2 regions of the Laceyella sacchari genome follow, and region 2 is predicted to be linked to the other one. Evidence: a T-box and tRNA genes for the amino acid it is inferred to sense, from the RefSeq annotation. Region 2 holds a T-box; the other holds one or more tRNA genes.

Region 1 (3,412 bases), 1.1 Mb from region 2:
CGTGGCTTAGAACTCTTGGATCAGTACCAGCTTCCCGCGGTCACCTCGCAGATCCATCATTTGGCCACCTGGTTCAAACAGCAGCTTCTGCTTCTGCCGGATGTCACTCTGTTCACCGACCTCTCCTTCCCCGCTTCCGGTTTGGTATGCTTCCGTATAGAAGGCCTTGCCCACGAGGAAATCGTGGACTACTGTCTAAAGCACCATCTATACATTCGCCATCTGCCGCGCCCGGAAGGCATCCGCTTTTCCATCCACGCCTTCCATTCCCATACAGAATTGATCCGTGCCCTCGTGATCCTTGAAGCTGCGATTCACCACGCCCGCAAGCAGGGAGGACAACATTCCACCTCCGTCCTCGTCGCCTCGCACCGTGAATAAAAAAAAGCGTCCACCATCACATCAACGCATCTGCACGCATCCCATCACTTTTGCTTTAATCGCCCTCAGGAGTACCCCTCTCATGCTGGGCATGGATGATGCCATCATGTATTAATTTCCTATTTATGAGCAAATAAGTATTAATAATTAATGCATTCCTCAATTAAAAACTGTAACATATTGAATAAATGTGTTATACTTAATAGCGTTCGAGGATAGCACTGTCTCGCTTATCTTCGAATCCCCACAATGAATGGTTTTCTTAACTCTTCCTCGTCTCCGTCGAATCCATTCTAGCGCACCCCCTCGGCGGAGACCTTTTTTTTGCCTTCAGCCTGCACCATACATATGCTTACTGTCGTTTGTTTAAACACTGAAAGATGACTTCCAAACCCTTGGCTTTATCTATTTGAGGTGCTATAATTCTTTTCTTTCAATACATCATTTCATAACAGAATTTGAGTATTTTTATCAAATGTGCGTAGTTACCTAGAAAAGATATATACCTTAATTTCGGTATCTGTTCAGGCCAAATGTATTCCATTCTTCTTATTCCCGCGCATCGTTTTTAAATGCAAAGTTGCAATAACAATCAAGATAAAAAAAATCAACACAGATCCCCATTTAGCACTTTTCCACCTCCTATCTCGCAAAATAGCCATTATAATCAGTATATACTATGTAGTATGATTTAATATACGCAGCAAGGGGATCCATAGCCGAACACCATATCCAATCAGTAACCAAGCACCCTTTTCCATGATTTATTGTTTTACATCGAACAATAATAGTGATTAACTCTCTCGCTTTCATCAATTCACCATAAAAACGCAACTTACTCCTCTATCAAACAAAAAACCCTTGCAAATGTGCAAGGGTTTGGTTGGTGGGCAGTATAGGAATCGAACCTACGACCTCTTCCGTGTCAAGGAAGCGCTCTCCCTCTGAGCTAACTGCCCAAGTGAAAATATGTAGTTTTTAGATAAGTTGGTGGGCCCAACAGGAATCGAACCTGTGACCGATCGGTTATGAGCCGACTGCTCTACCAACTGAGCTATAGGCCCATGATGGTGAAGTGGCGGAGCTGACGGGATTCGAACCCGCGATCTCCTGCGTGACAGGCAGGCATGTTAGGCCTCTACACCACAGCTCCGAGTTGGTTGCGGGGACAGGATTTGAACCTGCGACCTTCGGGTTATGAGCCCGACGAGCTACCAGACTGCTCCACCCCGCGATATTAATTGTTTTAATCGTCATCAGCGACATTTATTAATATACATCAATTTCTTCAAAAGTGCAAGGCCTTTTTTTAAGATTTTTTATCCCAAATATAACGAACGCCATAACGCCCTTTTTTGGAACGAAACACCTCTACACGCTCCGGGCTATCATACCCGTACAGCCACCAGTCCTCCTGCATTCGTGCCGCCAAACACCGCGCTTGAAAGCGGCTGTCATATAATTTGGCCCAATATACCCATTGCATCATGCGTTCCTCCTTTCATCTCTTATTTTTCGCTGTTTTCCATTTTTCATGCCTAAGGGCGCTTGCACATTTTCCGTTTCGTCCAGAGCGCGCAGACCCTTCCCGCATATGCTATATTAACCCAAGCAACCTTGTCGGGCTTAACTGTTCACGAGCCGACCAATATTCCCTCCTCACGGCCAAATGGTAAAGCCGTTGTCGATTGTGACAACGGCTTATTTGCATCGATAGGCCTGCTATTTGCTCAATCTTCCAGCTGTTGGGCTGAAGCCCGCTCTTCCTCATCGCGCAAACGGTGTGCCAGGCGTCCTGAAGCTGCAGCCGCGACACTGGCGACCAAATCATCCATAAACGTCTGCACCCGTCCACCTTTTTTGGTGTCCAACTCGCGAATGAGCCCAATTTTATGCTTGTCCAAGTGACCAAAGGTAGTGACGGCGATGCTCCCATAGCCCAAAACAGAACCCAACGCCAATGTTTCATCACAACCAAACAGCCCTTCATCCCCTTTGACAAGGGATAAGAGCGGTTCAGACAACATATTCTGTTCCGCCAAGCGGTCTAACTCGACTCCTACCAGAATAGCGTGTTGCAATTCCCGTTTATTCAGCACGGCCAGCACGCTGTCGACGCACTGCTCCATGGTTAGATTCGGGTTATAAGGGCTCTGCATTTCGTGAACAATTTCAGCAATTGCCTCGATACTGACTCCGCGTTCTTCCAAGCTTTTCATCACTGTACGTTTCACTTCACTGCTGTGTACTCTTCTCATCTGTTTCCCTCCCATAAGCCATCTTACCATAATCAATTGTCCACAAAAGATGCGTGAACCAAAATTTAAAGATATAATATAAGAAATGCGCCATTTTTCTGTTCAAGGAGGGAATGTGTTATGTTTTTCGGCATTGCAGTTTTTCCACAAAAACACGTACAAGACCTAGTCAATTCCTATAGAAAGCGGTACGACCCGCATTACAGCCTCATTCCACCCCATATTACGTTGCGGGAAAAGTTTGAACTGCCTGATGAAAAAGTGGAAGACGCGGTCCAGAAATTAGAAGAAATCGCCAAGCAAAACAAGCCCTTCACCATCCAGTTCCACAAAGTGAGCCATTTCTATCCTACCAGCCATACCATCTATCTGGCGATCAAAGACAGCAAACCTTTGGAAACGTTGCACAACCAGATCAGTGCTTCCTTGGATCCCATTCCAATGCCTTATGATTACATCCCACATCTCACCATTGGGCAGAAAATGTCGGAAGAAGAGCTACATGATGTGTATGGCACCCTACGGTTGAGGCAATTTGAATTAGAATCGAAAATTGACCGTTTCCACCTTATGTACCAGCTGGAAAACGGCTCTTGGAGTATTCATCAAACATTCCTGTTGAAAAAATGATCTGATCCGAAAGGATGTCGTCCCATGGCCGTCACCGTCATCATCGCCCAAACACCGATGGAGAGGGAATGGGCTTTTGCTATTCGCCGCCAGGTGTTCGTGATAGAGCAAAAAGTACCTGAAACGCGGGAATCAGATGAATA
Region 2 (3,412 bases):
GATATCCGAGCGATCGAACGGGGCTTGGAGCAAGGGAAGCTGGTGGTGGTGCAAGGTAGCACATGGGTGTTGCAAGTGTTTGCCACGTATGTGATCGGTTCCCTCTACCGCAAACGGCGTGAATATAAAGACGCCAGAATGAATGGGGAAGAGGGGCGTTTCTTTCCCCCGTTTGTGGTGGTGACTGACGAAGCGCACAACTTCGCTCCCAAAGCGCTCGATTCTCCGGCCAAATCCATTTTAAAGGAAATCGCACAGGAAGGAAGAAAATACGGAGTGTTTCTTGTGTTGGCCACGCAAAGGCCCACGCTGTTGGATGAGACGATCACAGCCCAGCTCAACACCAAGTTTGTCTTCCGGACGGTCAGGGGGACCGATATCGCCACGTTGCGGGAAGAGACCGATTTGACCCCGGAGGAAGGCAAACGGCTTCCATACCTCCGTTCTGGAGACACCTTTGTCTCTTCGGCGGTGTTTGGGCGTACCATTTTCATCCGTGTGCGTTGCGCTTACACCCGTAGTCCACACTTGTCCAATCCGTTTGATGAACTGAGGCAATTCGCTGAAGCCCAAGATGACAAAGTGATTTCCTGCCTGCTGGAAGCCTTGCCTGTGTTTGAGACGGATTTGGTGTCTACTGTGACCCTTGTAAACCGGGAGTGTGGTCTATCCTGGGATGTGACGCGATTAAAACAAGAATTGGAGCGGCTGGCACGGGACGGCAAACTGAAAAAGCATGAAACTCCGTTTGCGGTACGTTACGACCGCCGTTAGGGAAGCAGCGGAGGAAGGAGTCAGGCAGCAGGTTGCAGAAAAATGTCATAAAAAACCAACAGAACGGTTAAACTAATTGTGTCGATGCTTGAGCGGCCGAAATAGAATGATGTATAATGATGAAGTGAGAAAGTTCGTATACCTATGAGCTTCTGTGAAGGGGAAGAGTAGTTAGTGGGTGCTATCGCCAGAGAGCTGGATCAGGTGAAAGCCAGCATAGCCGAAGCTAATGAACATGGCCCTGGAGAATTCTTTCTGAAATGCTGATCTGAGTAGGAAAGAACGTGAACCCGCGTTAGGGGTTTTGAATGAGGGCATCGCCATGCTTGTTAGGCGATGCTGAAATTGGGTGGTACCGCGTGAAACAATCTCGCCCCAACTGTGTGGGCGGGATTTTTTATATTGTATTTGAAAGGAGCGGGGAAAAGTGAGTGAACAGAAACAAACCTTTTATCTTACGACACCCATCTATTACCCAAGTGCCAAACTACATATCGGTCATGCTTACACAACTGTAGCTGGTGATGTGATCGCTAGGTACAAACGACTTCGGGGTTTCGATGTGATGTACTTGACCGGCACGGATGAACATGGTCAGAAAATCCAGAAAAAGGCGCAAGCAGAAGGCAAAACACCGAAAGCGTTTGTTGATGAGATCGTTGCGGGTATTAAAGAGTTGTGGAAAAAACTCGACATCTCTTATGACGATTTCATTCGCACCACCGATGAGCGCCATAAGCGAGTCGTACAAAAAATCTTTAAGCAATTATTGGAGCAAGGGGATATCTACCTCGGCGAGTATGAAGGCTGGTATTGTGTGGACGATGAAGCGTTTTTCACCGACCGCCAAGTCCAGGATGGGCTTTGTCCTGACTGCGGCCGCCCCATTAGCAAAATCAAAGAGAAGAGTTATTTCTTCCGCATGAGCAAATACGCCGACCGCCTGTTGCGTTTCTATGAGGAGAATCCCGGTTTCATTGAGCCGGAATCCCGTAAAAACGAGATGATTCAAAACTTTATCAAACCCGGTTTGGAAGATTTGAGCATCTCTCGCACCACGTTTGATTGGGGCATCAAAGTGCCTGATGATCCTGAGCATGTCGTTTACGTGTGGTTGGATGCGTTGACAAACTATATTTCTGCGCTGGGATACGGCGTTGGCGATGACGCTAAGTATAAGAAATATTGGCCAGCGGATGTGCATTTGGTTGGAAAAGAGATTGTTCGCTTTCACACCATTTATTGGCCCATCTTTTTGATGGCGCTCGGTCTGCCGTTGCCGAAGAAAGTGTTCGCCCATGGGTGGATCTTGGTGCAAGGGGAGAAAATGTCTAAATCCAAAGGAAACGTGATTGACCCCGTTCCGTTGATTGAGCGGTTTGGTTTGGATGCAATGCGTTATTTCCTGATGAGAGAAGTGCCGTTTGGATCAGATGGCGTTTTTACCCCAGAAGCGTTTGTTGAACGGCTGAATGCCGATTTGGCCAATGATTTGGGCAATCTGTTGCACCGCACCTTAACCATGGTTGAAAAGTACCATCAAGGGGTTGTGCCGGAGATGGTCGAAGGTGCTACGGAATACGACGAGGCGTTCCGGGAGTTGGCGCTGAATACGGTCAAGCGCGTGGAAACAGAGATGGACAAATTCCAATTCTCTGTTGCCGCTACCGCCATCTGGGAGTTGGTACGGGCAGGGAATCGGTATATTGAGCAAACTCAGCCGTGGAACTTGGCCAAAGATCCAGGCAAGCACCATCTCCTCGGTTCGGTGCTATATCATCTGCTTGAAGTGCTGAGAATGGTCAGCATCATGATCCAGCCGTTTATGACGCAAACCCCGTCTAAGATGTGGGCACAATTGGGCTTGGAAGAAGGCCCACAGACCTCATGGGAAAGCTTGGCCGCATTTGGTGGATTGCGTCCGGGAACCCAAACGAAAAAAGGTAATCCGATCTTCCCACGCTTGGATGCAAAAGAAGAGATTGAAGCCATTTATCGGATGACCACTTCAGCAACTCCAGCCGCGGAGGAGCAAAACACAAAGCAAAAAGAGGCAAAACGGGAGGAACAAAAAGAGATGGAAGGAATCATTGGCATCGAAGATTTTGGCAAAGTAGATTTACGGGTGGCGGAAGTTGTCGCAGCGGATCGCGTACCTAAAGCGGATCGCCTGTTGAAGTTGCAACTCGATTTGGGAGAAGAGAAACGGCAAGTGGTTTCGGGCATTGCCGAGCATTACAGTCCAGAAGAATTAGTGGGACAAAAGGTGATTTGCGTAACCAATTTGAAGCCTGTCAAATTGCGTGGTGAACTGTCCCAAGGGATGATCTTGGCGGCTTCTCAAGGAGATCGTTTGGTGCTGGCGACTGTGTCGGGCGATATTCCTAACGGTTCCAAAGTGAAGTAGACCGATTCTAGCGGGGGGAATCATCGTTTTGGTGGTGCAATCAGACACCGTCTGGTTCCCGTGCCGAATACCGGTGCCCCCCTTCATTTGCTCGTTCATCGTCCCATTAGGGAAAGAGGGCGGCTTCCACCGATCAGCCTATATGCCCTTGCAAGATTTTCGCTTGGATAAGGAGGTTACAATGATAAAGAAAAGCTCATCTGCGGTTCGATCCACCTTCGAGTGGGTGGG

What was found. A T-box is a leader RNA that pairs with one kind of tRNA and senses whether it is charged. The one in region 2 lies ahead of metG (methionine--tRNA ligase), so its partner is inferred to be a tRNA-Met.
Region 1: it encodes a tRNA-Met, which carries the amino acid that the T-box ahead of metG (methionine--tRNA ligase) is inferred to sense. The anticodon was not compared.

Annotation. Positions count from the first base shown of each region.
Region 1 covers NZ_CP103866.1:2,383,942-2,387,353, forward strand. The annotation lists gene NYR52_RS11510 (aminotransferase class V-fold PLP-dependent enzyme) at 1-381, shown strand, start outside; tRNA gene NYR52_RS11515 (tRNA-Val) at 1,266-1,340, opposite strand; tRNA gene NYR52_RS11520 (tRNA-Ile) at 1,370-1,445, opposite strand; tRNA gene NYR52_RS11525 (tRNA-Asp) at 1,458-1,534, opposite strand; tRNA gene NYR52_RS11530 (tRNA-Met) at 1,539-1,615, opposite strand; gene NYR52_RS11535 (hypothetical protein) at 1,691-1,870, opposite strand; gene NYR52_RS11540 (phosphatidylglycerophosphatase A family protein) at 2,112-2,639, opposite strand; gene NYR52_RS11545 (2'-5' RNA ligase family protein) at 2,760-3,269, shown strand; gene NYR52_RS11550 (GNAT family N-acetyltransferase) at 3,294-3,412, shown strand, end outside.
Region 2 covers NZ_CP103866.1:135,140-138,551, forward strand. The annotation lists gene NYR52_RS00610 (ATP-binding protein) at 1-774, shown strand, start outside; T-box leader at 920-1,155, shown strand; gene metG (methionine--tRNA ligase) at 1,202-3,181, shown strand; gene lepB (signal peptidase I) at 3,363-3,412, shown strand, end outside.